Regions from separate parts of the Xenorhabdus sp. KJ12.1 genome, predicted to be linked through region 1. Evidence: predicted binding sites of a transcription regulator. Region 1 holds the regulator's gene; each other region holds the start of a gene.
What was found. The regulator Fur, encoded in region 1, represses iron uptake genes when iron is present. The targets are predictions, from matches to a motif close to ATAATAATGAGAACNACTATCAA.
Positions count from the first base shown of each region.

Region 2: a site for Fur is predicted at 2,716-2,738, ahead of AACS92_RS10070 (TonB-dependent receptor domain-containing protein). Genes of this name have one in related genera too.
Region 3: a site for Fur is predicted at 3,319-3,341, ahead of ftnA (non-heme ferritin). Genes of this name have one in related genera too.
Region 4: a site for Fur is predicted at 3,351-3,373, ahead of exbB (tonB-system energizer ExbB). Genes of this name have one in related genera too.

Region 1 is NZ_CAWNQH010000068.1:10,898-18,538, forward strand. It holds gene AACS92_RS10305 (efflux RND transporter permease subunit) at 1-1,496, shown strand, start outside; gene AACS92_RS10310 (TetR/AcrR family transcriptional regulator) at 1,542-2,132, shown strand; gene ybfE (LexA regulated protein) at 2,340-2,630, shown strand; gene fldA (flavodoxin FldA) at 2,805-3,338, shown strand; gene fur (ferric iron uptake transcriptional regulator) at 3,668-4,120, shown strand; gene AACS92_RS10330 (beta-N-acetylhexosaminidase) at 4,238-6,931, opposite strand; gene AACS92_RS10335 (DUF2000 domain-containing protein) at 7,326-7,641, shown strand, end outside.
Region 2 is NZ_CAWNQH010000067.1:22,932-30,572, reverse strand. It holds gene AACS92_RS10070 (TonB-dependent receptor domain-containing protein) at 1-2,444, opposite strand, end outside; gene mutS (DNA mismatch repair protein MutS) at 3,095-5,656, shown strand; gene miaE (tRNA isopentenyl-2-thiomethyl-A-37 hydroxylase MiaE) at 5,675-6,469, shown strand; gene rpoS (RNA polymerase sigma factor RpoS) at 6,552-7,547, opposite strand; gene nlpD (murein hydrolase activator NlpD) at 7,601-7,641, opposite strand, start outside.
Region 3 is NZ_CAWNQH010000001.1:157,788-165,428, reverse strand. It holds gene pabB (aminodeoxychorismate synthase component 1) at 1-847, opposite strand, end outside; gene AACS92_RS00750 (YoaH family protein) at 1,014-1,196, shown strand; gene yebF (protein YebF) at 1,297-1,674, shown strand; gene pip (prolyl aminopeptidase) at 1,931-2,884, shown strand; gene AACS92_RS00735 (DNA polymerase III subunit theta) at 2,944-3,174, opposite strand; gene ftnA (non-heme ferritin) at 3,550-4,062, shown strand; gene copC (copper homeostasis periplasmic binding protein CopC) at 4,291-4,677, shown strand; gene copD (copper homeostasis membrane protein CopD) at 4,677-5,636, shown strand; gene AACS92_RS00715 (YebY family protein) at 5,859-6,221, shown strand; gene AACS92_RS00710 (GAF domain-containing protein) at 6,844-7,341, shown strand; gene proQ (RNA chaperone ProQ) at 7,437-7,641, shown strand, end outside.
Region 4 is NZ_CAWNQH010000083.1:73,487-81,127, reverse strand. It holds gene yqhD (alcohol dehydrogenase) at 1-707, opposite strand, end outside; gene AACS92_RS14885 (DedA family protein) at 952-1,623, opposite strand; gene metC (cystathionine beta-lyase) at 1,856-3,049, opposite strand; gene exbB (tonB-system energizer ExbB) at 3,593-4,624, shown strand; gene exbD (TonB system transport protein ExbD) at 4,631-5,056, shown strand; gene AACS92_RS14865 (cytidine deaminase family protein) at 5,153-5,539, opposite strand; gene AACS92_RS14860 (HPr family phosphocarrier protein) at 5,570-5,830, opposite strand; gene AACS92_RS14855 (glycoside hydrolase family 1 protein) at 5,850-7,286, opposite strand; gene AACS92_RS14850 (PTS lactose/cellobiose transporter subunit IIA) at 7,273-7,635, opposite strand.

The sequences.
Region 1 (7,641 bases):
TTTTCCTTTTTGGTTCATTAAGCCTGCTTGAGCTATTGCCCTCCGGTTTTTTACCTAAATCAGATATCAGTATCGCTAAAGTAGATATTGAAGTCCCTCCCGGAACACAGGTAGCCAAAAGTGATGAACTGTTACAGAAAATTATTAAGCAGTTTAAAGACCGGCCAGAAATTGTAGATATTTTTTCTATCGCAGGTGTTGAAGGAACAGCCGGGGATATCAGTCAGAATAAAAGCACTATTATTATTAACTTAGTGCCGATTAATGAGCGGAAATTGTCACAAAAGGAGTTTGAAGAATCATTAGCACCTATTCTGAGTGCAACACCAGATATTCGGTATAATTTTGGCAGCGGTAGCGGCAATAGGGATGTTTCAATTGTTTTAGCCAGTGACTACCCGGAGATTCTTTCTCAGACAATACAGCAGCTACGTCAGGAAATGATGCAGTTAAACGGATTAAAGAATGTTCAGATCCTACAACCGTTACCCAGACGAGAAATTATCATCACCCCCAATATTGCGGAAGCAGCCAGAGCGGGTGTAACAACCGATGCGATTGGCGCTGTCATTAAAACCGCCACCATTGGTGAAACCAGTGCCAATACCGCAAAATTTAATTTACCTGACAGGCAGGTGCCACTCCGCGTTTTATTGGCTAAAGAGGACAGGGATAGTCTGGCCGTGCTGCGTAATATGTATGTCAGCAGTACATCAGGAGTGAATGTCCCGATTAAATCTGTTGCAGATATTACCTTCAGCTCAGGGCCTGATGCCATAGAACGCATCTCCAGACAACGTAAGGCCGTGATTGAAGCAGACCTTGACGGCATTGCTATCGGAACCGCATTAGAGCAGATTAATCAGTTATCCACGCTGGAAAAATTACCGCCGGAAGTCAAAAGGATTGAGTATGGTGATGTTGAATACATGAATGAGATGTTCGAACGTTTTTTCACCACCATAATGCTCAGTATCCTGATGGTTCTGGCTATCCTGATTATTCTGTTCAAAGATTTCTTACAGCCTCTCACCATTCTGGTTGCCCTGCCGTTCGCTATCGGTGGTGCTATTATCGCTTTGCTTCTTTACAATGCTACGATTGATATGCCCGTTATCATCGGTTTTTTAATGTTGATGGGCATTGTCAGCAAAAATTCAATCTTACTGGTTGAGTTTATTCTCGAAAAATCTCGCTCTGGCATGTCACGCAATGATGCCATCATTCAGGCAGGGAAAGAGCGCGTCAGGCCGATCATCATGACAACAATTGCCATGATTGCCGGCATGATCCCTCTGGTTCTGACCAGTGGTGCGGATACCAATTTCCGTGCTCCTATGGCTATCGCCGTCATTGGCGGGTTACTCAGCTCAACTTTACTCAGTTTGTTGTTTGTGCCCGTTATTTATAGCTATATGGATGATTTTAAAAAATATATCATTCCACGTCTCAGGAAATTGTCATCGGTAACAAAAGACGATCTTAATTATCACTGATATGAATCGATCTGATTCTGTACCCAGCCTTTGGAGGAATATAAGGTGAAAAAACAGACCGAAAAACAGCGGGAAAAACGTAAGCATATTCTTGATGCAGCCATCTCCTGTTTTATCGAAAAAGGATTTCATGCAACATCGACAGCAGAAATTTGTAAAACGGCTGGTATGAGTCCCGGAAACCTGTTTCATTATTACCCGACCAAAAATGCCATTATTGAAGCTATTGCAGAAGAAGATAGCCATGACTACGATGAGATTCTGGCTGCCTGTTATGATGAAAATTCAGTGACCGTGACTATCGAAAAGTTGTTAGCAAAGCTGGTAGAGCTCTATAACGAACCCGGCTATGCCCGGCTAAGTATCGAAATTATTGCTGAGGCCAGCCGGAATCCGGCTATTAATAAGATATTTACCGAAAATGAGAAAAAAGTCCGCGAACATTTAACCCGGCTAATCAGCAAAGGCATTGAAAATGGGGAAATTGATAAACAAATTAATGCTGAACAGGCCGCTTCCTGGCTGATGATCACCGTTGATGGTTCCATCGGCAGGCAAATCATGGAACCTGATTTTACATGGCAGCAAAATCTTGATTCTTTTACCTATATGATACGAAAGGTTTTTATGCCGTAATCCCCGTATCCATGTACTGATTAAGGAAATGACCTTAATCAGTACAAATGGTTCCTTTTCTGCTTTATCTGTTTCACGATACTTTATTAACCACTATTGTTATACCCAATCCTGATAATCTCTCCTATCAACCAGTAGCGACACGCGCCCAGCTAAGGTATCATTGCCGGCTATATTATTGGTACACGCCCTTTATCAATTGAATTTATGGCAAAAGAACAAACTGATCGCACCACACTGGATTTGTTCGCAGATGAACGCAGGCCTGGGCGACCTAAAACAAGTCCGCTGTCCAGAGATGAACAGCTTAGGATCAATAAACGTAATCAGCTACGCCGGGATAAAGTCAAAGGACTTCGCCGGGTGGAGCTAAAACTTAATGAAGATGCTGTCGATGCACTGAATCATCTGGCAAAACAGCGCAATATCAGCCGCAGTGAATTGATTGAACAGATGTTGCTGGCTCAGTTAGCAACAGAAAATAACCTTACCAATTAACGGCTTTAATTCAACAGCGTGATACGGCGCTACCACACAAATCTGACAGACTTGTCACTGATGTTTGGTCAAAATAAAGTTTTTTCGTTTATTAAAACTGATATTTTTCTCCTGCTGATTTCAGCGTGACGTGTATAGCTTAACTACACATAAAACAAGAGGTTAATCCACTTTATGGCAATAATAGGTATATTCTTCGGCAGCGACACTGGCAACACAGAGAACATTGCCAAAATGATCCAAGAAAAACTGGGCGGTGCTGATGTTGCGGAAGTCCACGATATTGCCAAAAGCAGCAAAGAAGATCTTGAAGCTTTCGATATCCTGCTGCTAGGCATTCCAACCTGGTATTACGGCGAAACCCAATGTGACTGGGATGACTTTCTCCCGACACTGGAAGAAATCAATTTTGAAGGAAAATTGGTTGCCTTGTTCGGCTGCGGTGATCAGGAAGATTATGCAGAGTATTTCTGTGATGCTATGGGCACCATTCGCGATGTCATCGAACCTCGTGGTGCAATTATCGTTGGTCACTGGCCAATCGAAGGGTATCACCATGAAAAATCAAAAGGAATGGCAGACGATAAACACTTCATTGGTCTCACCATTGATGAAGATCGCCAGCCAGAACTGACTGATGAACGTGTTGAAACTTGGGTAAAACAGATCACGGCTGAAATGAGCCTGTCAGAAATCCTTGGCGCATAAAATTGTTCTGGCGTCTGATAGACATAAGAAACGTCTTTTGCACAGGATAATTCCTGAATAATGTGTCATGATAACGCGATAGGCATGGTTTTCATTTTCAATATCCATGCCTATAATCTACAACGTGAAACTAAATCATGATTCTCTCACAATAACACCCATAACTTATGGATTTTGAGTCGCATCACGATGGCAAGGGTACTCATCCTCCGGAACATAGAACACTATGTGACAGAAATAAATGAGTACAGCCAACAAAAAGGCGATTTGAAAAACGATGGGTATGTATTGTTAAGTTCACTAAACTCAAGCTACAGGACTGAATCCGCATGACCGACAACAATAAAGCATTGAAAAATGCTGGACTTAAAGTAACACTTCCTCGCCTGAAAATTCTGGAAGTGCTACAGGACCCAGAATGCCATCATGTCAGTGCGGAGGATCTCTACAAAAAACTGATTGATATCGGTGAAGAGATTGGCCTCGCCACTGTCTATCGCGTGTTGAACCAGTTCGATGATGCCGGCATTGTTACACGCCACAATTTTGAAGGCGGTAAATCGGTTTTCGAACTCACTCAACAACATCACCATGACCATCTAATTTGTCTCGACTGCGGTAAAGTGATTGAATTCAGCGATGAATCCATTGAAGAACGTCAGAAAGATATCGCAACACGTTATGGAATCAAGCTGTCAAATCATAGTCTATACCTGTATGGTCACTGCACTACAGGCGATTGTCGCAAAGACGGTTCGTTACATGATGAGAAAGCACGATAAGGAGTCAGCATTTACTGCTACTTCTAGTGTCTGACCCTGTCAGAGAAGCTACTGCCGATTAGCTAAGACTAATCGGCAGGTTGCTTTTGAATATCCTATTAAAGGGCAGCTTTAAGATTACTCAGAGAATACCTCTTCCACCCGGCTGAAACGCTTGCCGTCAGTGCTGACAGAACGTATTTTCACATGACCATTAACATGAGGCCGCTGTCTGTCATCATAAGCTTCCCATGTTTTTCCATCATCTAATGAATACTGAATAGTCAGACCCGGCAAGGCGATATTCGCTTCCAGTATCCCGGAGACAATTTTTGCACCGGGTATCGGCAGACGATACGGAATATGAGCTTTATCCAGTTTAGCCATTTCGCGCTGTCCCATCAGATTAGCAAAATGCAGCCAATCCTTATTAAGCTTATCGGTGTCTACATACCGTGTAATTCCGCCTTTATATTCCCTTCCTTGCTGGTAATTCTGCTCCCACTCAGCCTGATGCCATGCCCGTTCCGCCAACGGTAATAAGCGCGGATAAATCATATATTCCATCTGCTCATCAGTGCGCACAGTCTCACTCCATGACTGCCCTGACAGCCCATATGCTCCCGGCCAACGTTTACCGCTGTTTGCATTAAAATGGTCTCCGTTGATATCCACTGAAGTTTCAGCGTTTTGTGGCATATTATTGGGTGCAAAACTGAAGATTTTCGCTTCATCATTAAAACGGGAGGCCCAGTAGTAGCCCCGCTCTTTCGGATTGACCTCGTAGGGCATATCCAGATAAACATAATCAGGACTGGAAATAATGACCTGATAGCCTTTATTAGCCCAGTCATTAACAGAATCCGCACCGCCCCAATAAAGCGTATCCCAGAAGTTGACCGCAACATGTCGTGTAGCAAAGTCTTTTGCTGATTTCGCATGTTTCAGTCCGTCCTGCCATGATTGCATCGTATCAATGCCATGTTTATTAACGATTTTACTGACTTCAACCGCAAAATAACTGGACAGTTCATCAACATCTTTGATAATGCCCTCCGCAATCATTTTTTGACAAGCCTGAGATTTTGCCCACGGCTTATCTTCAATTTTCTTATTGATGATCCCTTTACCCGGCTCAATCGGGCCATCTTTATCCTGATATCCCGCGCCCAGACGAATATTTTTCGCTTCATCGCCCCCATAGTGCCATGTTGTCAGTAGTGAGCCGGCTTCTTTATGCATCTCGGCAATTTCACTGATAACTTTGTCAATAAAACGTTTGGAAGAGTCCATACATGGATTCAGATAACTATGGCGATCATAAAACTGTACAGATGTTGTATTTGAGGTATCTGTCGGATCGAGCAGACGATACTCATTAGCTGCCTGTTCTTTTCCTTCTGCCATCAGTTTCTTATAACGGGCTTCCATTGACACCACCGCTGCACGGGCATGAGCCGGAATATCAATCTCCGGGATCACCTCTATCTGACGGGCTTTAGCATATTCCAGAATATCAATGTAATCCTGACGACTGAAGTAACCACTTCCCATATTATTACTATCCGGCCCTGAGCCTAACTGTGGTAGCAGGCACTTTGTCTCACTTAAATCATGGCAGCGTTTACTGCCGATTTCTGTTAGCTCCGGTAAACCGGGAATTTCCAGACGCCAGCCTTCATCATCACTTAAATGGAAATGGAATTTATTCAGCTTATAAGCAGCCATTTGATCCAGCAGACGCAATACAGCTTCTTTACTATGGAAATTACGCCCGACATCAAGGAACGTGCCACGATACTCAAATCGGGGTGCATCTTGTGCGGTTAATGTGGCAATTTTCGGTACACCATCAGCCGGGATCAGGGAAAACAGCGATTGCAGGCCGTAAAACACGCCGGACTGATCAAAAGCAACTATATGTGCTCCCTTGGGGGTGATATCCAGCGAATAAGCACCTTTCACCCGCCAATCACCCGCAAATTTGTCAGCATTAATTTGCGTTGTAATCAGGTAACCGTTATCGGTTAATTTAATCTTGTGAGCCGCAAAACGATCCCGAATCACCCTGACTGATTGGCCGCTCAATCCTCCCAGTTCCAGTTTTACTCCACGGGACAAATTGACATCCTGTGAGTGGATCGTCACCTTTTTAGGTGTCGGAATAATCTTCCCACGCAATTTATCTTCACTAATTAACACCATCTGACGATTTTTCTCAAAACGGTTTTCAGGTGTCATCAGGACATTATGATCCGTTGTGGTGCGTTTCCACTGTTCTGCCTGAAAAGGAGATAAAAATGCACTCAGATCTTCAGTATCCGTATTTACCAATACTTTAGGAATGGCATCACCGGATGTGGCATACCAGCGCGGCATAAAATCAGTGCTATAAATCTGCCAGTATTCTCCAATAATTGGCAGTATGATTTTTTCATTCGCTCTGATGCCCCTGAATTTTTCAGTCGGTTCCAGCCTATGCAAATCCCCTGTGATGTGAGTGATTTTATATTGCTCATGATCAATTCTGAGGATTTGGCGGATACTGTGAAAATAGAGTGACCAATCCGCAGAATCAATATTCTGATCACCATTAGTCAATATGATATTAACCCGATTACAAGCTGCCCAGTCTGCACCTAAAATGGCGCAATTAGTCCCATGTGCTCCGGCCTGATTGTCTACGATACTGAAATTCACATTTAATTTGCTGAGTGAATCCACTACCTGCTGTGATGTCATTTCCGTACGAATGTTTTCTGCACAAGCACCCGCAGTGAACCCTGCCGCTATGAGAAATGCTGCCAAAGTATGTAATTTAATGCTTTTCATTAATAATGACCTCGTCCGAGTTTATTTTTTCGCCCAGAACAAAAGGCTGTTTCTGACATATTAAAATGCGTTTAAACAACATGTTATGAACAACATCATTTAAGCAATATGGCTTCAATAACACGATTTAAATGACATAGCATCAACACAAAATAACCCTACACAACATGTGACTATAAGGCAATTTTTAATCTTGGTAGAAGGGCTTAATTTTCATTACGATTCTTTTGTATATAAAAAAAGTGATGAAAATCATACTTAATCTTTCTTTGGGGCCGTGCATTTTTAATATTCATCACGTGTGGAACGTATCCATGCACAAACGTACAAGACAAATATGATGCCGTTAATTAAATATATTGTTCACATAACAACGTATGGAAAATGACTTAAAATGTTTGATACAAAAATTGCTTTCATAGTGCGGGATGACTTACAGACCTGGCAAAAACTTAATGTGGTTGCATTCCTCGCAACAGGCGTTGCTTCATCTGCATCGGAGATTATAGGTACCCCCTATATCGACTCTTCTGGCCATAAATATGGAAGCATATGTGGTCAACCTATGCTTATTTTTGATGCTGATATTAATGCACTTCAACGTGTTCATAAGAAAGGCTTGGAGCGATCTCTCCTTCTAGTTCCTTACGTCTATACAATGTTTTCAACAGGTCACGATGCCGCGAACCGAGAAGTTTTTTTAGCCGAAG
Region 2 (7,641 bases), on a different contig from region 1:
ACATTCGTTCTGAAAGTACGTCCCGGTCCCGGCATTAATCCCATTGCTAACGGATCGAGGTAATAGACATCAGTCACGTTATCAATACCTGCCTGAATCCGGATGTTTTTATTAACTTTATATTTCACAAACAGGTCAACGGTTGTGTAAGGTTCCCATTCAACGTGAACCAACACACTTGAACGCTGCCCTTTAACATCACTCAGCCCTACACTAGGTCGGCTACCAAAGTAACTTAGCGTAGCTCCCATATCCAAATCCTGATCAAAAGCACGTCCGCCTAATGTCACTGTATAACTATTCTTCGGCTGGATATGGTTCACAACGTAACTGTCCGGAATCCCCCCCGGATTACAGCGCATTTTAGGATTAATGCTTGCCTGTTCTGGTGTTAAACAAAATAGCGTGTGTGTGTAATATGACCAGCCTAATTCAGCGTAAGCAAAACCCACATCATAACTTGATGAAAGCTCTAAACCACGCCACTCCGCTCTATCAACATTGATCATTGTAAGCTGAGTCTCATACTGACCACGTTTTGCGTTGTTTATTCTGGTCAGATAATCTTTAACTTGTGTATCAAAATAGCTCAGTTTAGTACGGAATTTATCGCCATCCATCAACAGATCATTCTTCAATACATTGATCCCGACTTCCCATGACAGGGAACGTTCAGGTGATAACAGGAGGTTTGTATTCGGAGTCTGAGACCAGCCTTTAGTTGTTTCAAACAGGCTTGGTAACCGGATAGCAGAGCCATACTTGCCATAGAATTGAAGACCTTCTAAAGGCTCAAGGGTCATATTGATAATCGGAGACCAACCACCGGCAGTACGTTCTAATCCCTCTCCGTAGGTAACCTTGTGAGATAGGGGGATCATTTTCCCATCCACATAATCGAATTTTGGGAATATAGGATTATTATCATGGGATTTGAAATATGAATAACGCAAACCACCATCAAGGGTCAGCCAATCGAGAGGCTTCCATTCGGCATTAGCAAAAATATTATAATCATTACGCCATCCTTCCCTAAAAGAACCGCTCTTAAGCACGTCATAGGTCTCATTCTTCGGATAACCAGTAGTTTCATACGTGTAAGATGCGCCATAGGTAAACGAAAGATCCCCATAAGGAAACAGGATCTCTGATGTATTATTAATACCTACTCCCCATTTATCTGTCTGACTATAAGTACGGTCTACTGTTATTCCTGATAAAGGGCTTGAGCTATTAATATGGCTCACAGCTTGGTTATAAAATGCATTAGCTTTTAAATCGACCAGATAATTACCTTCTGGCTTAAAACGATATTGTGCCGTATATGAAGTAACATTAATTTTATTCATAAAACCTTCATAAGGCGCACCGAAACGCACTATTGATGATGGCATTATTTCACCATAGCGGCTGATATATTCGTTTCTAGCCAGTTCAAGGGCTTGACCTTCACCAAACTTCAGCTTTCCTTTCAACAGATGAGAAATATTATCCATTGAGGTATTCAGTACTTCCTCACTCATTCTGTAAGGAGTAAGTCTTTCGGATGAGGAAAAATAGGGTTGAGGCGCATTTTTACCTCTTTTACCCGCATAATAGTTACCATTTTGTCGGCGAGCAAAAGCAGCAACCATATCCAGATATTCACTTTTAAACCCTAATGCAATACTACCATTTCCCCCCGTTGGCCGGAGTCCGCCATGCCGATCCATCCCGTCAGATTCATCATAGGTTTCATAAAGCTTTCTAGTAAAATAATTAGGGGTTCTCGGATAACCACCAACCGTACCCACTTCCGGAGGCCTTGTACTGTTATTATTAAACCCACCAGTCATTCTCACACCGAATGTCTGGCCGTGTAAAACAACATCATTCACATTAAGCGTACTTACCCTGACCACTCCGCCAATGGCTCCATTAGCGTCAGCCCCTGTACTCGGGCCTTTCTCAATATCTACCGAACTAATCAAATCCGGATCTATATATGTGCGTCCGGCAACTCCTGAATAACCACGGTAAATCGTTGTCTCCTGCATGGCTCCATCAACAATAACCGGTGTTCTTCCCTGTCCCTGCATCCCACGGATATTGACATCCAGCGCACCAGAGTTACGGTTCTCACTATTCAGTACACCCGGCGTTCCCTTCAGAAAATCACCCACGGATGTACCACGGCGCTGTTCTACCTGCTCCGCTGAAATATGAGTACTGGAACCGGGGGTCATATAAGGTAAATCAGCGTTTAGCTGTGCTTCACTGAATCCGGAAACTTTAAGCTCTTTAAGTACCACGGTTTCTGGCTTATGAGGATTTTCTGGCGCGGTTTTCGATGTTTTATCAGTGTCTGCTGCGTAAGATGGAAAAACTGTGTTTCCCAGTAGTGCTAATAAAATCCCTGTTCTCAGGTTCAGTGGGGAGCTGAACGAGTTTGTTGATGATTCCACTTTTAATGCTTCCATGTTATGGCTATTAGTTCAGTGTGATAATTAATTCAATTTGAATTTAATTGGGGTAGGAAGTAACTGATGAGCACCAGAATCAGCGAAATATAGACAACCAATGAGTAAAAACGATCCAACCAAAAATAATAATGAAAAGCCGCCCAAACGCGGAGGATTAGGTCGAAAAATAATAGGTATACTCATTTGTTGTGTGCTGCTGGTATATTTGTATCGTTCTTATAAGGACAGTAATGATAATTAATACCAAAAACAAATGCAAACAATAACAATTATCATTACTGGATAATTTATCTTTCCAGCACCACTGAATCAAAAATGACCAACATCGATACATCAGGGAAAATATTTAAATCGAGCCGCTTCGCAATCCCATTTAATAGTCAAAAAATCCGATACATTCCCGATTGCAATCCTGATAACCTACCGTATGACTCTTCCTCTTAATATCAGCCATCGAATCCACAGATGAATCGCACAGATTATCAGTGATAAGATAGTGTTTTCGCCCAGCAGAGGTTCACTAGCGTTCTATCCTTAGCTGATTATATTTAGGTTTTGTCATTTAGATGGGTTGACTGAGTGTCGATAGCCCAACCGAGTCAACAGGAACAATAAAATTGAATCAAATCAACATGAAAGAATCTCCAGCAAAGGATGTAAGCACCCACACTCCCATGATGCAGCAGTATCTGCGCCTGAAAGCGCAACACCCTGATATTTTGCTGCTTTATCGCATGGGAGATTTTTATGAGTTGTTCTATGACGATGCGAAAAAGGCAGCAAAGTTACTGGATATTTCTCTGACCAAACGTGGGCAGTCCGCAGGCCAGCCAATCCCAATGGCTGGAGTTCCTTATCATGCAATTGAAAACTATCTGGCAAAACTGGTTCAACTGGGTGAATCTGCGGCAATCTGTGAACAGGTTGGCGATCCTGCCACCAGCAAAGGCCCTGTTGAGCGTAAAGTTGTACGTATTGTGACTCCGGGGACGGTCACTGATGAAGCATTGCTGCAAGAACGTCAGGATAACCTTCTGGCGGCTATCTGGCATGACAGTCAGGGGTTTGGCTACGCTACTCTGGATATCACTTCCGGTCGTTTCCGTGTTTCTGAAATGGCTGATGAAGATACAATTGCTGCTGAACTCCAGCGCACCCGTCCGGCTGAATTACTCTATCCTGAAGCCTTTGAGCACATGGGGTTGATCGAACGCTATCACGGCCTGCGTCGTCGCCCTATGTGGGAATTTGAACTGGATACGGCAAAGCAGCAGCTAAATCTGCAATTTGGTACCCGTGATCTTATCGGCTTTGGGGTCGAAAAGGCTCCACAGGCACTGCGGGCGGCAGGCTGTCTGCTGCAATATGTCAAAGACACTCAGCGCACGGCTCTGCCTCATATCCGCAATATCACAATGGAAAGCCAGCAAGAGACGGTCATCATGGATGCCGCTACCCGCCGTAATCTTGAATTGACTCAGAACCTGTCTGGAAGCACTGAAAACACCCTTGCCTCTGTGCTCGATCAGTGTGTGACGCCTATGGGCAGCCGTATGTTGAAACGCTGGCTCCATACTCCAATCCGCAATCGTGATATACTGGAAAATCGCCAGCAGGCTATTTCTGCGCTTCAGGAGATAGGCTTTGAGCTACAACCGTTCTTGCGTCAGGTTGGCGATTTAGAACGTGTGCTGGCCCGTCTTGCTCTCCGCTCTGCCCGCCCTCGTGATTTGGCAAGAATGCGCCACGCTTTCCAGCAATTGCCAGATATCCATCAGATCATGGATTCTTCTGACTCTCCGTATATTCAGGCATTACAACAACGTATTGGTCGTTTTGACGAGTTACAGCAACTGCTGGAAAACGCGGTAGTCGAAACCCCGCCTGTTCTGGTGCGTGATGGCGGTGTCATAGCACCCGGTTATAATGCTGAACTGGATGAATGGCGGGCATTGGCTGATGGTGCCAGTGATTATCTCGACAAACTGGAAATCCGTGAACGTGAAAAACTCGGTATTGATACCCTGAAAGTCGGCTTCAATGCAGTGCATGGTTACTATATTCAGGTCAGTCGTGGACAAAGTCACCTTGTGCCAATTCACTATGTCCGCCGCCAGACTCTGAAAAATGCAGAGCGCTATATTATTCCTGAATTAAAAGAGTATGAAGATAAGGTTCTGACTTCCAAAGGCAAGGCTCTCGCCATTGAGAAAGCTCTGTATGAAGAGCTGTTCGACTTGTTACTCCCTCATCTGGCAGCTCTACAAACCAGCGCTGAAGCACTTTCAGAACTGGATGTGCTGGCAAATCTGGCCGAACGAGCTGAAACACTGAACTATACCTGTCCGACATTAACAGACAGAACCGGCATCCAAATCACGGGAGGCCGTCATCCGGTTGTTGAACAGGTTCTCAGCGAACCTTTTATCTCTAACCCGTTAACCCTCTCTTCACAACGTCGCCTGTTAATTATTACTGGGCCGAATATGGGCGGGAAAAGTACTTATATGCGTCAGGCCGCTTTAATTACTTTGCTGGCATATATTGGTAGTTTTGTCCCGGCAGAAAAAGCGGTGATTGGGCCTGTAGACCGTATTTTTACCCGCGTGGGTGCATCCGATGATTTGGCATCCGGGCGTTCGACCTTCATGGTAGAAATGACTGAAACGGCTAATATTCTGCATAATGCGACAGAACACAGTCTGGTGTTGATGGACGAAATCGGTCGTGGCACATCAACTTACGATGGCCTTTCTCTCGCGTGGGCCTGTGCTGAAAATCTGGCTAACCGCATTAAAGCGATGACGTTATTCGCCACCCACTATTTTGAATTGACGACATTGCCTGAAAAATTGGAAGGAGTGGTCAATATCCATCTGGATGCGGTTGAACACGGCGATACCATCGCCTTTATGCATAATGTGCAGGATGGAGCAGCCAGCAAGAGCTACGGGCTAGCTGTTGCCTCACTGGCCGGTGTTCCCCGTGATGTCATCAAACGGGCACGCCAGAAACTAAAAGAGCTGGAGTCACTCTCCAACAATGCAACAGCAGGTCATGTCGATACACCACAGCTGACACTACTGGCGGAAGAAACCTCCCCGGCAGTAGAAGCACTGGAAAACCTGAATCCGGACTCCCTGACGCCACGTCAGGCACTGGAATGGATTTACCGTTTAAAAGACATGGTGTAAAGCATGACGGATTTACAAATGACAGGGCGTAAAACAGCAGGTTTGTCCATAAAAGGTGATACCAGCTTGTTAGAACCCATTTATCAATTTTTACAGTGTGAAACCCCGAATCAATGGGTTGAGAAAGCACGGCAGCCGGAGAACCTTCCGGTTTTGCTACGTGATCATCTTTTATGTGAACTAAAAGCAGCGCAGAGCGCAATGTTTCTGATCCGTAAATATGCTGTTGATCCGGCGAGCGCGGATGCGCTGCTGGCATGGTTTCAGCCCTATGAGGATTTTGCCTATAAAAAAATCGGCAGCATCCATTCGTTAAAGGGCAAAAGCCAAATTACGAAACAAATTACTGCACGGGAAAAGTCCCCTTACAGCCAGTCGTTAATTGATAAAATGGTGTTGCTGATAAAAGAAGAACTACATCATTTTTATCAGGTGCTGGAGATTATGGAATCCAGAGGAATAAGCTATGACAGCATCAGTGCGAGCCGTTATGCTCGATCGCTATTTCAGCATATTACGAATCATGAGCCTTATACTCTGGTGGATAAATTAATTATTGGGGCATATATTGAGGCGCGTTCTTGTGAACGTTTTGCTAAATTAGCGCCTCATCTGGACGAGGAATTGGGTAAATTTTATATTTCCCTGCTGCGTTCAGAAGCTCGCCATTATCAGGATTATTTAACACTGGCTCAATCTATATCTAAAAATGATATTACAGAAAGAGTGAAATACTTTGGTCAAATAGAAGCTGAACTTATTCAGTCACCCGATTCTGATTTTAAATTCCATAGTGGTATACCTGTAAATTAAAAGTATGCCGATAAATTAAGAAAGGTGGGCTTTATTATCCCACCTTTTAATTTAATTATCCCTTTATCTCAGGTGTAAAATTCTAAGTACGGAATAAGGATTCGATATTCAATCCTTGGGTATGCAGAATGTCTCTGAGACGGCGCAACCCTTCAACTTGAATCTGGCGAACTCTTTCCCTAGTTAATCCAATTTCTCGTCCTACATCCTCTAAAGTTTCCGCTTCATAACCAAGCAAGCCAAAACGACGAGCCAGAACTTCACGTTGTTTTGCGTTGAGTTCAAACAACCATTTGACAATACTTTGCTTCATATCATCATCTTGGATGGTTGTTTCTGGCCCAGAATCGTTTTCATCAGATAAAATATCTAACAGCGCTTTATCTGAATCCCCGCTAATCGGAGTGTCGACTGAAGTAATGCGTTCATTAAGCCGCATCATACGGCTTACATCATCAACTGGCTTATCCAGTTTTTCAGCAATTTCTTCGACACTTGGCTCATGATCTAATTTATGAGCTAACTCTCTTGCAGTACGTAAATAAACATTCAGCTCTTTAACGATATGAATGGGCAAACGGATCGTACGAGTTTGATTCATAATCGCCCGTTCAATTGTCTGACGGATCCACCAGGTGGCATAAGTAGAAAATCTAAAACCTCTTTCAGGATCGAATTTTTCTACTGCTCGAATAAGACCAAGGTTGCCTTCTTCAATTAAATCCAAAAGCGCCAATCCTCGGTTGCTATATCTTCGGGATATTTTGACTACCAGCCGCAAGTTGCTTTCAATCATGCGTTGGCGCGCAGCAATATCTCCCCGCAATGCCCGTCTAGCGAAAAGAACTTCTTCCTCTGCTGTCAGCAAAGGAGAAAAACCAATTTCTCCGAGATAAAGTTGGGTTGCATCAAGAACCCGTTGGTTAACTCCTTGCAACAATTCCAAGTCTTCATCAAAACTGGTTAAATCATCCTCGTCTTTCAGCAACGCTTCATCAAAGTCATCGGCTTCCGTGCCATTTTCGTCTAAATCCGCCTCTTCATACAACTCATTAACTTTAAGCGTACTTTGGCTCATCAGCTGCTCCTACCCATGATAATGCGGACAGGAGTTCAGATTCCTGCCCTGGTTTATCGCTGCGGAAGATAACGCAGCGGGTTTACGGATTTTC
Region 3 (7,641 bases), on a different contig from region 1:
CCGGGTCTTGTTCACGTGGCAATGTGCCTTTGATCGGCCGGGTCTGGATTTTATTATCTTCCAGTAATAAAAAACGTTCGGGTGAAACACTGATAACGCAATTTTCATGCAAACGAATGAAAGCCGAAAAAGGAGCGCGATTAGATTCGTTGAGTTTCCTGAAAGCCTGCCATTCATCACCCTGATAATTTGCGTGAAAACGCTGTGCCAGATTAACCTGATAACAGTCGCCATTACGCAAATAACGATGAATATGCGCAATTTTTTCATGATATTGCTGTTCACTCATATTGGATTGCCATGCGCTGGTGAGGGCAAAATTTGTTTCGCGGTGCTGGGTGTGCGCTTCCAGCCATGCCAGGCGAGTATCAATATCGTGATAGCTTAATAAAGTTGCTTTTTGCTGGTGGTGGTCAATGATAAGGCACCAATCGTAGATCCCAATGGCCATATCCGGGAAATTCAATTCATTAATGGTTGTCGCTGGTAGCTTTTCAGTCCATCGCCCGAGATCATACCCCCATATTCCCAATGCTCCTCCCTGAAAGGGCAGGTCAGGATCAAACTGAGGGGTAATATTGCAGTCATTGAGATGTTTTTTTAGTAAAAGAAAGGGATCTTCTTGAGAATGAGAGACTGTATCATGACTTTTGATTTCGGTAGAGTTTCCTTGAGTCACAAGAGTGATGATTGGTTCAGCAACAATAATATCAAATCGATTATGTGAATGTTGAGCGGCTCCTGAATGTAGCAACATTGCCCAAGGAGAGGCGGAAAGAGGAGCAAAATAGCTGGCTGCAAGATCAGGAAAATAAGGTAACTGACGTTTTTGTAATGCAATTTTCATGGTGGAACCCGTATTGGCAGGGCAATTCAAAATTAACTGATTAATTGGGGGGAGATTATCATAGAATGGTGCACTGGTTCACTTGCTGTCATACTGCAACTTAAAATTGATTGTGTATATAATCACAATTATCATCAGTTATTACTATATATTAGAGGTAAACGCTATGTTTTCGGGTATGCCGGCACTGTCCCATGAAGAACAACAAATTGCTGTAGAAAGGATCCATCAACTTATTTCTGAAGGAATGAGTAGCGGAGAAGCAATCGCGATTGTGGCTCAGGAACTGAGAGAAAAACATCAGGATAAAGAGCAGATCCATGTTTTGTTTGAGGATGACGTAAAATAGTCACAACGCATTTTTAACAAAACTCACATAATTACTTTCTATTACATGTTAGTTTAACCTAACATTAATCCATACTATTTGGATGGTAATAGGAGGTAACATGAAGATAAAACAATTCATCCATCGTGCAGGGTTATTGAATGTGGCCGTTGCACTTTCTTTTACGTTTACAACTGCTGTATCAGCTGTTGAAAATGACCATGTCGCTAAATTTGTTTCCTGCAAAAATCTGACTAAAGATCAAATAGCCGCACAAGTTAAACAAGATTTCCTGCAAAATCGTCTTAATCACTGGGATAAGGACAGGAAACAATTAGGTACTGCAAAACCCGTAGCATGGGTAAATGTCAACGATATTACCGGTGATAAAGACGCATTGCAGGTTCCGTTAGTTGTCAGGGGCACTAAAAATGACAAAAGCTATAATGTCACAATTGATTGCCAGAAAGAGACTATCAGCTATAGTGAAACCCGGTAATTAAAGAGTCATGATAGCTTCATATGTGTTCGGGATACTAGAAACGTATCCCTTTTTATGCCTTTCTTCTTTCAGTTTGCCTATTTGTTGGTTGTACTCTCTTATTCCTACTACTAATGAGTTATGCTTCCGGGGGATCAATTAAAGGCTCCTGCTTCCCAATGGAGCCACTTTTGGTTGCTCCGGCAACTTTGTCACTCTCTTACTGGCGGACACAATTTGGAACCCAGTGGGTGTATCTGATTAAGAGGTCTCTATGACGGAATTACGGAAACTTTATCCGGCTTATGATGCATATAAGACTGGCTATCTGGATACCGGCGACGGGCACCAGATTTACTGGGAACTGTGTGGTAATCCTAAAGGTAAACCTGCGGTATTTATTCACGGAGGACCAGGCGGAGAAATAGCCCACTACCATCGGCAGCTATTCAACCCTGAACATTACCATGTCATGTTATTTGACCAACGTGGTTGTGGGCGCTCTAAGCCTCATGCAAGCCTTGAGAATAATACAACCTGGCATCTGGTAGATGATATTGAACGCTTACGTACACTAATGGGCGTTGATAATTGGCTGGTTTTTGGTGGTTCATGGGGTTCAACATTATCTCTGGCTTATGCCCAGAAACATCCTCATGCTGTATCAGAGCTGGTATTAAGGGGAATATTCCTACTCCGGCCTCAAGAATTGCAATGGTATTATCAGGAAGGTGCTTCCCGATTTTTTCCGGAAAAATGGGAACGTATATTATCCATTCTTTCTGAAGAAGAGTGTGCAGATGTGATTAGTGCTTATCAAAAACGTCTGACAAGTAGTGATCCCGTCGTACAGTTGGAAGCCGCTCAACTATGGAGTACCTGGGAAGGTGAAACTATCACACTGTTACCTTCTGAACATACAGATTCATTTGCAGAAGAACAGTTCGCTCTGGCAATTGCACGTATTGAAAATCATTATTTTATCCATAACGGTTTTATGGATGAGACGCAACAGCTATTAGATCATATTGATGCTATCAGGCACATTCCAGCAGTCATTATTCATGGGCGCTATGATATGGCATGTCAGGTACAGAATGCTTGGGATCTGGCAAAAGCATGGCCAGAAGCCGAGCTCCATATTATTGAAGGAGCAGGTCACTCTTTTGATGAACCGGGTATTTTGCATCAGTTAATCAAGGCAACGGATAAGTTTGTCGGAAAGTAGATAAGGTAACCACTTGCTCACGCAGTGGTTACTTTTTACAATTTTTTAATTGCTATTTTTTAACGGCTTTTGGGCTCGTAAGGTAAACGTGATAAAGACCTTGATTGCTGACGGTAATGCCTCAACCGCTGCTGAAAATATTCCCTCAGATGTTGTGGCTGGGTTTGCTCAACATTATCCGGAATGACAGGCATATTATAACGCTCTTTAAATGCAACCCCTGATGCAGCTAAATCAGTGTTGACTTTGTCCATCTCACCTTTTGATAGCCTGGCTAAATTATGCTCTATCATATTGTCTCCAAAAAATACTATGTATACCTTTCGTCTCTCAAGTTGATTCTTGAAATCTATAAGATATATCCTCAGGAGATAAAATTAATGGAGTCTCGTTCATTTAGCAAGCTGTTATTTGAATAAAAAATAGTCGAGTGAATATTAATAATATCAATTATCATTTCTATTAAATTGGTTTTATTTTAATAAATATTAAATCAAATAAAATTGATTATTATTTCATTATATTTAATGAGATTTATTCTTGTTAGGGGGTGAGATTAACTTATTAATTATCAATGAGTTATTTATTATTAATTTATTTTTGTTTTATTGGTTTTTAATAGGCATAATATGCTCCAGTTAATTAATCATCAGGAGATTGGGCTAATGTTAAAACAAGAAATGATCACGAAATTAAATGAGCAATTAAATCTGGAATTTTATTCTGCTAATTTATATCTGCAAATGAGTGCATGGTGTAGTGATAAAGGGTACGAAGGAGCGGCAGCATTTCTGAGAGCCCATTCACAGGAAGAAATGCAGCATATGCAACGCTTATTTGATTATCTGGGCGATACTGGAGCAATGCCTGTACTGGGCGCAATTCAGGCTCCACCTGTTGAATTCAGTTCCATTTCTGATGTATTCAATCAGACCTATGAGCATGAAAAACTGATCACTGAAGAGATTAATAAACTGGCTCACCTGGCGATGACAACTCAGGATTATTCTACTTTTAACTTCTTACAGTGGTATGTTTCTGAGCAGCATGAAGAAGAGAAATTATTCAAATCTATTCTGGATAAACTGGGTATGGTGGGTGAAAGTGGTAAATCTTTATTCTTACTGGATAAAGACTTGAAAGGATTATCTGTTCCTGCACATGCAGCCCATGCCTGAGAAAGGTTTATAATAAACTAGCCTCTATCTGTCTGATGGATTTTTGGACCGTGACTTCTGTTTTTTGACTATGTCAAGCAGGATTCACGGTTTTTTCGTTTTATTTTCCACTATTGTTTTTGCGTGGTGCTTCACAGGTCCGGTCTTTTACCACAGATTAAACTTGTCTTTTGATATAGAATCCTCTCAATTATAAAATTCGTCTTTATATTAAAGGGTTATATATTTATGACTATTTTTAGCATTCGTTCATTTTGGACTAAGTTATCTGCCTTGGTTGTTTTGTTTGTTGGAATATCCTGCCAACAGGCTTTAGCGCATGCCAATTTAAAAGATCAAACTCCGGCTGAAAATACAACTGTTGAAGCTGCACCACAAGCTATAACTCTGAGTTTTTCAGAGCGCATTGAACTCGGGTTTAGCAAAGTAAAATTAATTGGTCCGGAAAAAGAAGAGATTAAAACAGGAAAACTGGAGCTTGATCCGGAGACTAAAACCAAGTTGATTCTGCCGGTTGAAGCCAAACTGTCCGCCGGAGAATATCGCGTTGACTGGAGTGTATTGTCAGTCGATGGTCATAAAACAAAAGGTGTCTATAACTTTACTGTAAGATAATGATTTCACTCGAGGCATTATACGTACTCTGCCGTTTCTTCCACTTTGTGGTTGTAATGCTAATGTTCGGGCTTAGCCTGTTCATTACCTTACTTGCATCAGGCCACTTTTCAGTATTGATTAGAAAACGGCTGAAGTCTGCTTTAGGGATTAGTACGGTACTGGCTTTTATTACTTCAATCGTCTGGTTTATCGTACAGGCTGGGCTGATGGGAGACGGCTGGCACGATGCTTACCAGCCTGAAATATGGCAGGCCGTATTAGGAACCGCTTTTGGCAAGGTATGGCAGTGGCAATTGTTGGCTGCAACACTTGCTGTGGTAGGAATACTCTTTTTACGTACTGATGCCGGTAGTTCTCAAGTAAACCACTTTTTATTATTAGGCTGCTCTGTTGTCTTGCTTTCAAGCCATGCCTTCATTGGGCATGCTGCTATGTATGAAGGAGAACTTGGTCAACTGCTTCAACTGAATCAGGTTGTCCATTTACTCAGTGCAGGTTATTGGTTTGGTGGGTTATGGCCGTTTTTGCTGTGTTTGCAATTTTTACGTTTGAAAAGTAGTGCTGGCTTGAATTCAACTCCTGGCAAGGTGGGGGGGGATGACACAAAGAATCGTTTTTATGATGAAAGTGTTGCTGCGATGAGACGATTTTCTAATTATGGGCATCTGGCCGTTTTTTTGGTGATTGCCACAGGCATTGTCAGTAGCATCATTTTAATTCCGGGCTGGCCGGTTTTTGATGTCCCGGCCTCCGAATACCAATCAATGTTATGGCTAAAAATAATATTGGTCACAATTATGGTCATCTTAGCCTTAATCAATCGTTATATCCTAGTGCCTAAATTAAAGCAAAAAGGGCGCTATGAATTGCTAATGATCAACAGTTGGCTGGAAATCATTCTGGGAACAACTGCCCTGCTATGTGTTGCTATTTTTGCAACAGAACCTCCTGTGTGATCCTTATTTACATGCGGTATATTCCATTTTGGTCGGTTTAGCCACTTTTCAACTGTATTTCGTATTAAATGCATAAGCGCAGAGTTTCTGCGCTGCCATTTCCTTGCGGGTATAGTGTAGTGCAGTTAAGTGTATTGGTTATGGTAATGAGTGTAGTCTTAGCTATATAAACAGGGAAAAGGGCGTTAGAATTCGGGTTGTGTATTTATCTGGGGAATAACAATGAAACGAGTATTTTGTGTTTTATCTTTTTTGTTTTTTTCTTTTCAGGGGATAGCGGCTCCAATACAAACTGTAAGTAAATTACAGTTTGGTAAGCAATGGGCTTTCACCCGTGAAGAGGTTATGCTTGATTGCCGTTCAGGAGGTGCATTGTTCGTGATAAACCCCAGTACGCTTATGCAATACCCACTTAATGAACGAGCAGAAGAACTTGTGCAAGCCAATCAAGTGATTGCAACACCGCTAAGTACAATACTTCTAGATGATCCTGAACATAATAATCAAAAAATGAGCATTGAACCATTTCAAAAGGCAGCCATGTCTTTATGTGATTATAAATTAGGTGATAAAAAAGATAGGTGATTTTTATTGCTAATATGAATGAAATGTCAATTAATGTGCTAATAAATTAATCAAAATTGGTAAATTACCATGTGTCAACTACTCTTTAAGAGGTAAGTTGTTCTACGTCTCAATGGCATTTTAGCGCACGGCTCTCTAACAGAGCCATTTTCCCTAGGCCGAGTAGAGGAATGAGCTCGGCCTTTTTTTATTATGCTTACCATAATTAGTGAATAATTTTACTCTTTTTTCACAGGATCATGTTTTTCCTAATTTGTATAATTTGTTCAGTAGGCTTTGAGTGGCAATAATGTAGTGACAAACAAACACAAAAAAATCGCAATAAACAACCATTCGTCGGTAGAGAGAATATTGGATAATAATTTGAACAGGAACACGGTTTGGACTGCAAATCAGGTAGTTTTATAATATAAGCTGTGATAACTAACTGAATTTTAAAAGTGAATACTGGTAAAATTCTCGAAAGAAAATTCTAATTCTGTGCTTCAGACTTTAAGCTGGGGCAGCGAATACAAGGGGTAGCAGAAAATTTATCGGAGTGACTGATATCTTTAATAAGAATCCCTGTTCGTTAATTTATTGTTGTTCATTTGTTGTTCTTGACTACTTTGTATAGGTGTATATGGATAAGTATAAACTCTATGAGAATTTATCAGATAGCTTGATGGCATTATTATCAGGTGAGTATAACCTGATCGCGTCTCTCGCAAATACAAGTTCATTGTTATATGAACATTTGGATAATGTTAATTGGGTTGGCTTTTACTTGGTAGATGGTGATACCCTAGTTTTAGGGCCATTTCAGGGCAAAATTGCCTGTGTTCGTATTCCTATAGGGAAAGGGGTATGCGGAACCGCTGTAGAAAAGAATAGTATTCAGCGTATTTCTGATGTACATGCTTTTCCTGGTCATATAGCCTGTGATGCCAATAGTAATGCTGAAATTGTCCTTCCTTTGGAAATTAATGGGCAAGTTATTGGCGTTCTTGATATCGACAGCACGGTTTTTGACCGGTTCGATGAATACGATGAACATGGCTTGAAAGCCCTTGTTAGCAGGCTTTGTGAGCATTTGGGGCAATGTGTTGTGCCAAAATATCTGCAACAGAATGTAACTTAACTTATGTATGACGTGGCATTTATCGGCAACACCATTATAATGTCGCCTGTTCATGCCTGCGCTGGTTGGCAAAACCGTTGTAATCAGGAAATTTCATGGAAAATCAACCTAAGTTGAACAGTAGTAAAGAAGTCATTGCTTTTTTGGCTGATCGTTTCCCGTTATGTTTCGCCGCAGAAGGTGAAGCACGTCCTTTGAAAATCGGGATCTTTCAGGATATCGTTGAACGTATTCAGGGCGAAGAGTGTTTAAGTAAAACACAACTCCGTTCTGCTCTGCGCTTGTATACTTCCAGTTGGC
Region 4 (7,641 bases), on a different contig from region 1:
TCTCTGGGATCTTTGAGTACCTTTGGCCCTTCTTCCAGTAATGTGAGAAGCAAACTTTCGGCGTAGCGATCCTGTACTTTTGCATTGACAGGGTAAGTCAGGTATTGCTCCAGTGTGTGTACAAATGCATCAACAATACCATTTGCGGTTTGGCGGGGAGGAAGGGAATAAGTGACTTCAGGATCGAGAATAGCGACTTTAGGATAAATAAAAGGTGATACAAAATGCAGCTTATCGTGTGTTTTCAGGCGGCTGACCACCGAAATATTATTTGTTTCAGAGCCTGTGGCGGGTAGCGTCAGAACGCATGAGAACGGAAGTGCAGAAGTGATATTTTCACCGTTGGTTGTCAAAATTTCCCATAAATCTTCATGGGAATAATTGACTGCGGCAGCAACGAATTTTGTGCCATCAATGACCGAGCCGCCACCCACAGCCAGTAAATAATTGATATCGTGATGGCGTATATATTCCACCGCTTTGATAAGTGTTTCATAGGCAGGGTTTGGTTCAATTCCGCCGAATCCGTCAACGGAATAACCTTCCAGTGCAGCATGAACCTGAGCAAGAACGCCATTATTCTTAATACTGCCACCACCATAAAGTAGCAATATTCTGGCATCCTGAGGTATTTCATTGCGTAACTGGGCTATCTGTCCTTTACCGAAAATGACTTTGGTTGGGGTGTGTAGTGTGAAGTTTTGCATAACAACAATCCTTACTGACTGAATAACAAAAACTTTTCCCATGTTTTAACATTCGGTTATTGAGTTATGTTGGTTTATTGCAGTGATAGAGTCCACTCTATGCAGGATCATGTATCTTAATGCCAGATTATTGGCTGTATGATGCTTGTCTGAGTGGACTCGGATTGTTTAATTTTTTTGTTGATAAGTTAATAGCTAGAAAAAATAGTGTGATTTTGGGAACAGCGGTAAATAACCGATTTGCTCATTTGTTTTTGTGTGATGATGCTTTTTTATGACGCCAGTACATCAATAGCGAAGCACCTAGTCCGCTGATTAACAGAATAACAGGTAAGATCATCAAAATATTCATGACCAAATCCTGATGCGCTTTAACAAAGGGTATCTGATTCAGGGCATAGCCAAAACTCACAATTATGATGACCCATAAGAAGCCGCTTAACCAATTAAAAAATTGAAAGCGTTTGCTGTTCAGACCGGAAATACCTGCGAAGGTGGGTAGGAGAGTACGGATAAAAGCGAGGAAACGGCCGATTAACAATGCCGTTAAACCGTGTTTGGCAAATAAGACATTCGCCCGTTGGCGCTGCTCTGCCGGAAGCTGGGCTAGCCAGTTTTTGATCATTCGGGTGTGTCCCAGCCAGCGCCCCTGCAAATACCCCAGCCAGCATCCGAGACTGGCAGCAATCGTCAATAATATGACAGTCGGAACAAACCCCATGACACCTTTGGCAATTAAAGCTCCGGTGAGGATCAGAAGAGTATCACCGGGCAGAAATGCGGCAGGCAATAAACCGTTTTCCAATACCAGTGTGACGAAGATAACACCATAAATAATCCAGATGACATCGGGATTGGCGAGTAGGGTAAAATCATGCTGCCAAAGCGCTTGCACGATCCCGCTTAACGTTTCCATATTTATCCTGTAATTTCGGTACAATATCTTTATGACAATTTTTGTACAACCAGTGTCATACAATCGAATTAATCATACAAGTCCATGTGTTCCAGTGTACCGCAAAACGACAGCAGGATAGTTGATTTGATTCAGCATATACACATCATGGATTACAGGATGCGTTGTGGTGGCGGGGGGAAATTGCCAGCAAAGAAGCACCTGTAAAATGAAGAGTATAAAAATAAAACAGTTAACTCAACGTAATGCGGGAGAAGCCAGCATCCAGATCATCTATTAAATCCTGGGGATCTTCCAGCCCGATATGCACACGAATTAACGTTCCTGTTTTTTGGGGAAAATGATAATTACGCAGGATTGCGAGTGACTCAGGGGAAATGCCCAGAATGAGTGATTCAAATCCTCCCCAGGAAAATGCCATTTTAAAATATTGCATATTATCCAGATAGTCAGAGAGCTGCTTGGGAGTCAGGCTGACATTCAACATAAAAGAAAACAGCCCGCAGGAACCAGTAAAATCACGTTGGAAATAGTCATGACCGGGACAGGAAGGCAGTGCAGGGTGATAAACCTCAGCGACTTCGGGGCGTTGGGAGAGCCAATTAGCAATGATAAGGCTGCTTTCTTCATGTTGCTTTAAGCGGACAGCCAGAGTATGTAACCCTCGATTTGCGGAATAAACAGTATCAGGATCAGCAATCTGCCCCATCAAATAAGAGCTTTCCCGTAATTGATCCCAACAGCGTTTATTGGCAACAGCCGTACCAAGCATGCCATCTGAATGGCCGATAATATATTTTGTCGCGGACTGAATAGAAATATCGACACCAAAATCCAGTGCTCTGAAAAGAACACCCGCAGCCCAGGTATTATCGATCATAATAACGATATCGGGATTAACCCGTCGGGCCGCCTGTACAATAGCGGGAATATCCTGAACCTCCATAGTGAGAGAACCGGGGGATTCAAGAAAGATGACTTTTGTGTTTGGCTGAATGAGTGAGGCAATCTCTTCACCGAGTCGAGGATCAAAATAATCAGTAGAGATATGCATCTTTTTAAGAATATTTTTGCAAAATTCCTGAGTCGGTTCATAAGCTGTACCGGTTAGCAGAACATGGTCACCTGTTTCTACAAATGCCAGAATGCTGTTGGTAATAGCGGCAGTACCCGAAGGATACAAAGCACAGCCCACTCCACCCTCCAGTTCAGCCATTGCTTCCTGAAAAGCAAAATGCGTCAGAGTGCCACGCCGCCCGTAAAACAGCTCACCGTTAGCCCTGTTTTTTATCGCATGCCTCATATCATCAACCGTCTTGAAAATGACGGATGAAGTACGCTGGATAATAGGATTAACCGCTCCCTGTGTGTATTTACGCTTTCTCCCGACTTCAACTAGCCTGGTTTCCAATTTTTTTTCTGACATATAACCCTCCCCCTGACTCATCACGATTGCTTAAATATACACTTCGTCTTTCAAGTTGCCTCTTTGTTGGCTGCACTCGTTCACCCCAGTCACATAGTTATCTATGCTCCTGGGGATGAACTCCCTTGCCGCCGCGACGCATCTTGAAATCCATTGTGTATGATCATTAGCAAGTTAAAAGAATAGTCAGATTTTTTACAAAGGGATTCTTACAACTTGACAAAAATTCAAGGTGAGTGAGAACGGTAAAAAAGAAAAAATGGATGGGATAACCCCTTTTTATTACCACTTTTTTTATTAAATAGTAATGATAATTACTATCAAATCGCGCAATGTCTGATATCATTTGGAACGGACTTTTTCCCTTATGTGATGAAAAACATGAAACTGGGCAAAAAGTGATAAAACATATACCTAATCGATTTCGAGCTTCAGCCAACAAAGAGGCGGTTTGAAAGGCGACAGATATATCAGGATTAGCAAGATGAGTAGCGATTCACTGCTAAGTAACAGAATCTATAAAAAAGAGAGTAAGGCTAACTGATGCGTAATTTGACAGCTTCTATTCTATTGGCATTCGGGTTAACAGGTTCAGCATGGGCTGATACTACACCAGCTAATACTGCACCAACTACAGCGGTTACCGCGCCAGAAAATCAGGCTGCCACTCAGGTAGCAGCGCCGGAAACACCGGTATCTTCCGTGGCTCCACAGGCTAGTGAAGTGAAAACAGAGACACAGCAAGGTGAAGCGCAGAAAACGGGCGAGGCAGCGACGGCAGAACAGCCAACAGTCACTACAGAAGTTACTGAAATAACAGAAGCTGGTGCAGTAGAAACCACAGTGGCGACAGAAACAGAAAATCTGTCCAGCGGTTTTGCAACGGATCTTTCCGTTTTTGGTATGTATCAGAATGCTGATGCGGTCGTAAAAAGCGTCATGATTGGTCTGGTGATTGCCTCTATTATTACATGGGCACTCTTCTTCTCTAAAGGCTCTGAACTGTTAATAGCGCGTCGCCGCTTACGTAAAGAACAGCTGGCTTTAGCTGATGTTGCCAGTCTGGATGAGGCAGTAAAAATTTCCTCAGACTTCGCTAAGAACAGCATTAGCCGCTTGTTACTGAGCGAAGCACAGACTGAGCGCAGCTTATCTGCCGAAAGTATCGATAAAGACGGTACAAAAGAGCGCACTTCATTCCGTATGGAGCGTGCAGTTGCTGCAATCAGCCGCCATATGGGACGTGGAAACGGTTATCTGGCAACTATCGGTGCAATTTCACCGTTTGTCGGCCTGTTCGGAACTGTCTGGGGGATCATGAACAGCTTCATTGGTATTGCCCATTCACAAACCACTAACCTTGCCGTTGTTGCTCCGGGTATTGCAGAAGCACTGCTGGCAACCGCACTGGGTCTGGTCGCTGCAATTCCTGCGGTCGTTATCTATAACATTTTTGCCCGTGTTATTTCATCATACCGTGGGCAGGTTGGTGATACTGCGGCACAGGCAATTTTGTTGCTTGGTCGTGATCTTGATTTGGCTGACAGAAAAACTGATAAAGCAGAAGCAAGGTAATTAATTATGGCAATACGTCTTAATGAAGATTTGGACGATAGCGGTGAATTACACGAGATTAACGTCACACCCTTTATTGATGTCATGTTAGTGCTGCTGATCATCTTTATGGTGGCCGCACCACTGGCAACCGTTGATATCAAGGTTGATTTACCGGCATCCACAGCTAAGCCACAGCCACGGCCGGAGAAACCGGTCTTTCTGACAGTTAAAGCCGACAGCCAGTTATTTGTCGGTGATCAACAGGTTGACCGTGACTCGCTCTCTTCAGTCTTGGATCAGACAACTCAGTCCAATAAAGAGACCACGATTTTCTTCCAGGCGGATAAAAGCGTGGATTATGAAACTCTGATGAGTGTCATGGACTCTCTGCGTAAAGCGGGTTACCTCAAAGTAGGGCTGGTTGGAATGGAAGCGGTAGAAGCGAAATAAACGCTACAAAATTAATTTTGTATGAGTAAAAAAACCTGCCCGAATAATAAATTCGGGCAGGTTTTTCTATCTGACATTAATTAAAAGTAAAAATGCTTACATATTTTTCCAATCAAACGGCAATAATTCACCCAATAGTAAAACCACCTCTTTATTTACTTTCACTTCGGTGTGTATATTCTCCCGATTTATCTGGCTGATAAATTCCCGACAGCGACCACAGGGAGGAATAATATCGCCGGATTTATTAACCGCGATAACTTTAATTATCCGGTTCCCTCCATGTTTTATCATATCGGCGATGGCACCGTGCTCTGCACAAAATCCCATAGAGCAGGAAGTATCAATACTCACTCCGGTATAAATATGGCCGGATTCACACTGAATGGCCGCAGCGACGTGACCATATTTAATATATTTATTTAATTGTGTCGGAGAAATAAGCTGGTGTGCAATACTTTCCATTTCATCAAAAGAGACCATAATTTATTTCCAATAAATAAACAATAAAGTTTACTCTTTAATACTACGAATAAGATCAACAACGGATTTCGCCATTTCCTCTTCGTTTTCTCCTTCTACCCGAACAATAATTTCCATGCCATTTTTAATTCCCATCGACATAATTTTGAACATGCTTTTTAAATTAGCGACTTTATCTCCTCTGATAATTTCTACTGTGCCACTATAAGTCTTGGCTAAATTACAGAGTTGTGCCGAAGGCCGGGTATGTAGCCCCGAAGGGGCTGTGACTATTACGGAATATTCAGTCATTAGATCACTTATTCCTATTCTATTCGTTTAATGAACCACCACGTGTCTGGATAACATTCTGATACCAGTAAAATGAATCTTTCTTATAACGAGCGAGATCTTTGAGGTCGTCATCAGTGCGGTTGACGTAAACAAAACCATATCGCTTTTTATAACCATTGCTGGTGGAAAGAAGATCAATAAAACTCCACGGGTTATAGGAAAGCACGACAACGCCGGAATCCATTGCCCGTTTAATCGCTTGTAAGTGTTGTTTCAGATAATCAATGCGATAGCTGTCATGAATGGTGCCATCAGATTCCAGAATATCATCAGCGCCAAAACCATTTTCGGTGATCATTAATGGCTTTTGATAACGGGTATATAAATCGCGTAATAGATACTCAAGCCCAAGCGGATCAATAGACCAATCCCAGTCGGTAGTATCAAGCTGTGGGTTTTTGTGGATCTGATAGTAATCAGGCTGGATCTCATAACCGTCCATTTGCCCTTTGATACCTGTCGGATTAAAGCCATCCATGCGCCTCTGAGCACCTGCTGGTGCGGCGGCGGCTGCATGGCTGCAATAGTAATTGAGAGCCAGAAAATCAGAATATCCTTCTTTGATTAACGCCATATCCCCATCTTCAATATTAGGTGCCAGCCCCTGGCTTTTCAGGTAGATCAAAGCGGATTGATTATATTCGCCTTTCAAATAAATATCGGTGAAATAGTAATTACGCAGATCATTGGCATTCTGAGCTGCCAGATTATCTTCTGGTTTGCTGGTCAACGGATAAATAGCTGAATATCCCAATGCTGCCCCAACCTGACCTTCCGGCACCCATTGATGGACTAATTTACAGGCGATCGCGTGAGCCATATTCATGTGATGATTTATCTGATATTTAATCTGTTCGTTATCGAGATACTGTTCAGGAATAAAACTTTTTTTCGTCCAGAATTGTACGATAATGCTTTGTTCATTAATCGTCAGCCAGTACTTGGCTTTCCTGCCGTATTCTTTGATAACAAATTCAGCGTAGTAGGCAAAATCATTGACACTTTGTCTGTCAATCCAGCCGTGGTATTTTTCCACCAAAGCCATTGGCATATCATAATGATAAAGCGTTGGAATTGGTGTAATGCCATTTTCTAATAATTCATCGATAAGATTATGGTAAAACTGTACGCCTTCATCATTGGGTTTCCCGATGCCATCAGGAAAAATACGCGACCATGCGATAGAAAAACGATAGGCTTTTAATCCCAGTTCTTTCATTAAGGCAACATCTTCTTTATAGCGGTGATAATGATCACTGGTAATATGAGAATCAGCTAACCCGGGTTTATTATTGAGAATATCTTGCTGTGATAATTTCTTACCATATTTTTCTGCTGCGCCTTCAACCTGATAAGCACTGGTTGCGGCGCCCCAGAGAAACGTTTCAGGAAATAGCGTGTTATTTTTCGTCATGATGATTTTTTCCTTTATTATCGTTCACATTTTTAATGTGTTTATATAAATCAATTATTTCTTCTCTCAGGAGTAACTCGCTACGTATCGTCATTAACGTATCCTGAGCATGAATAAATAGCAGACTTAATTTAATATCATCGCCCTGAGTCTCTTTTTGAATAACATCAGTTTGTGTTTGATGAGCTGACAACATCATCTTTCGTGCTTTTTCCATATATATGCGAGCATTTTCAAAATCGTCATTACGAGCGAATTTCATTGCTTTTTCACTTTTTTCTCTGGCATTACCTGCATCGAGAATAATTTCCATAGAAATAGCAATTAAGATATTTTCCTCACTATTCATGATTGT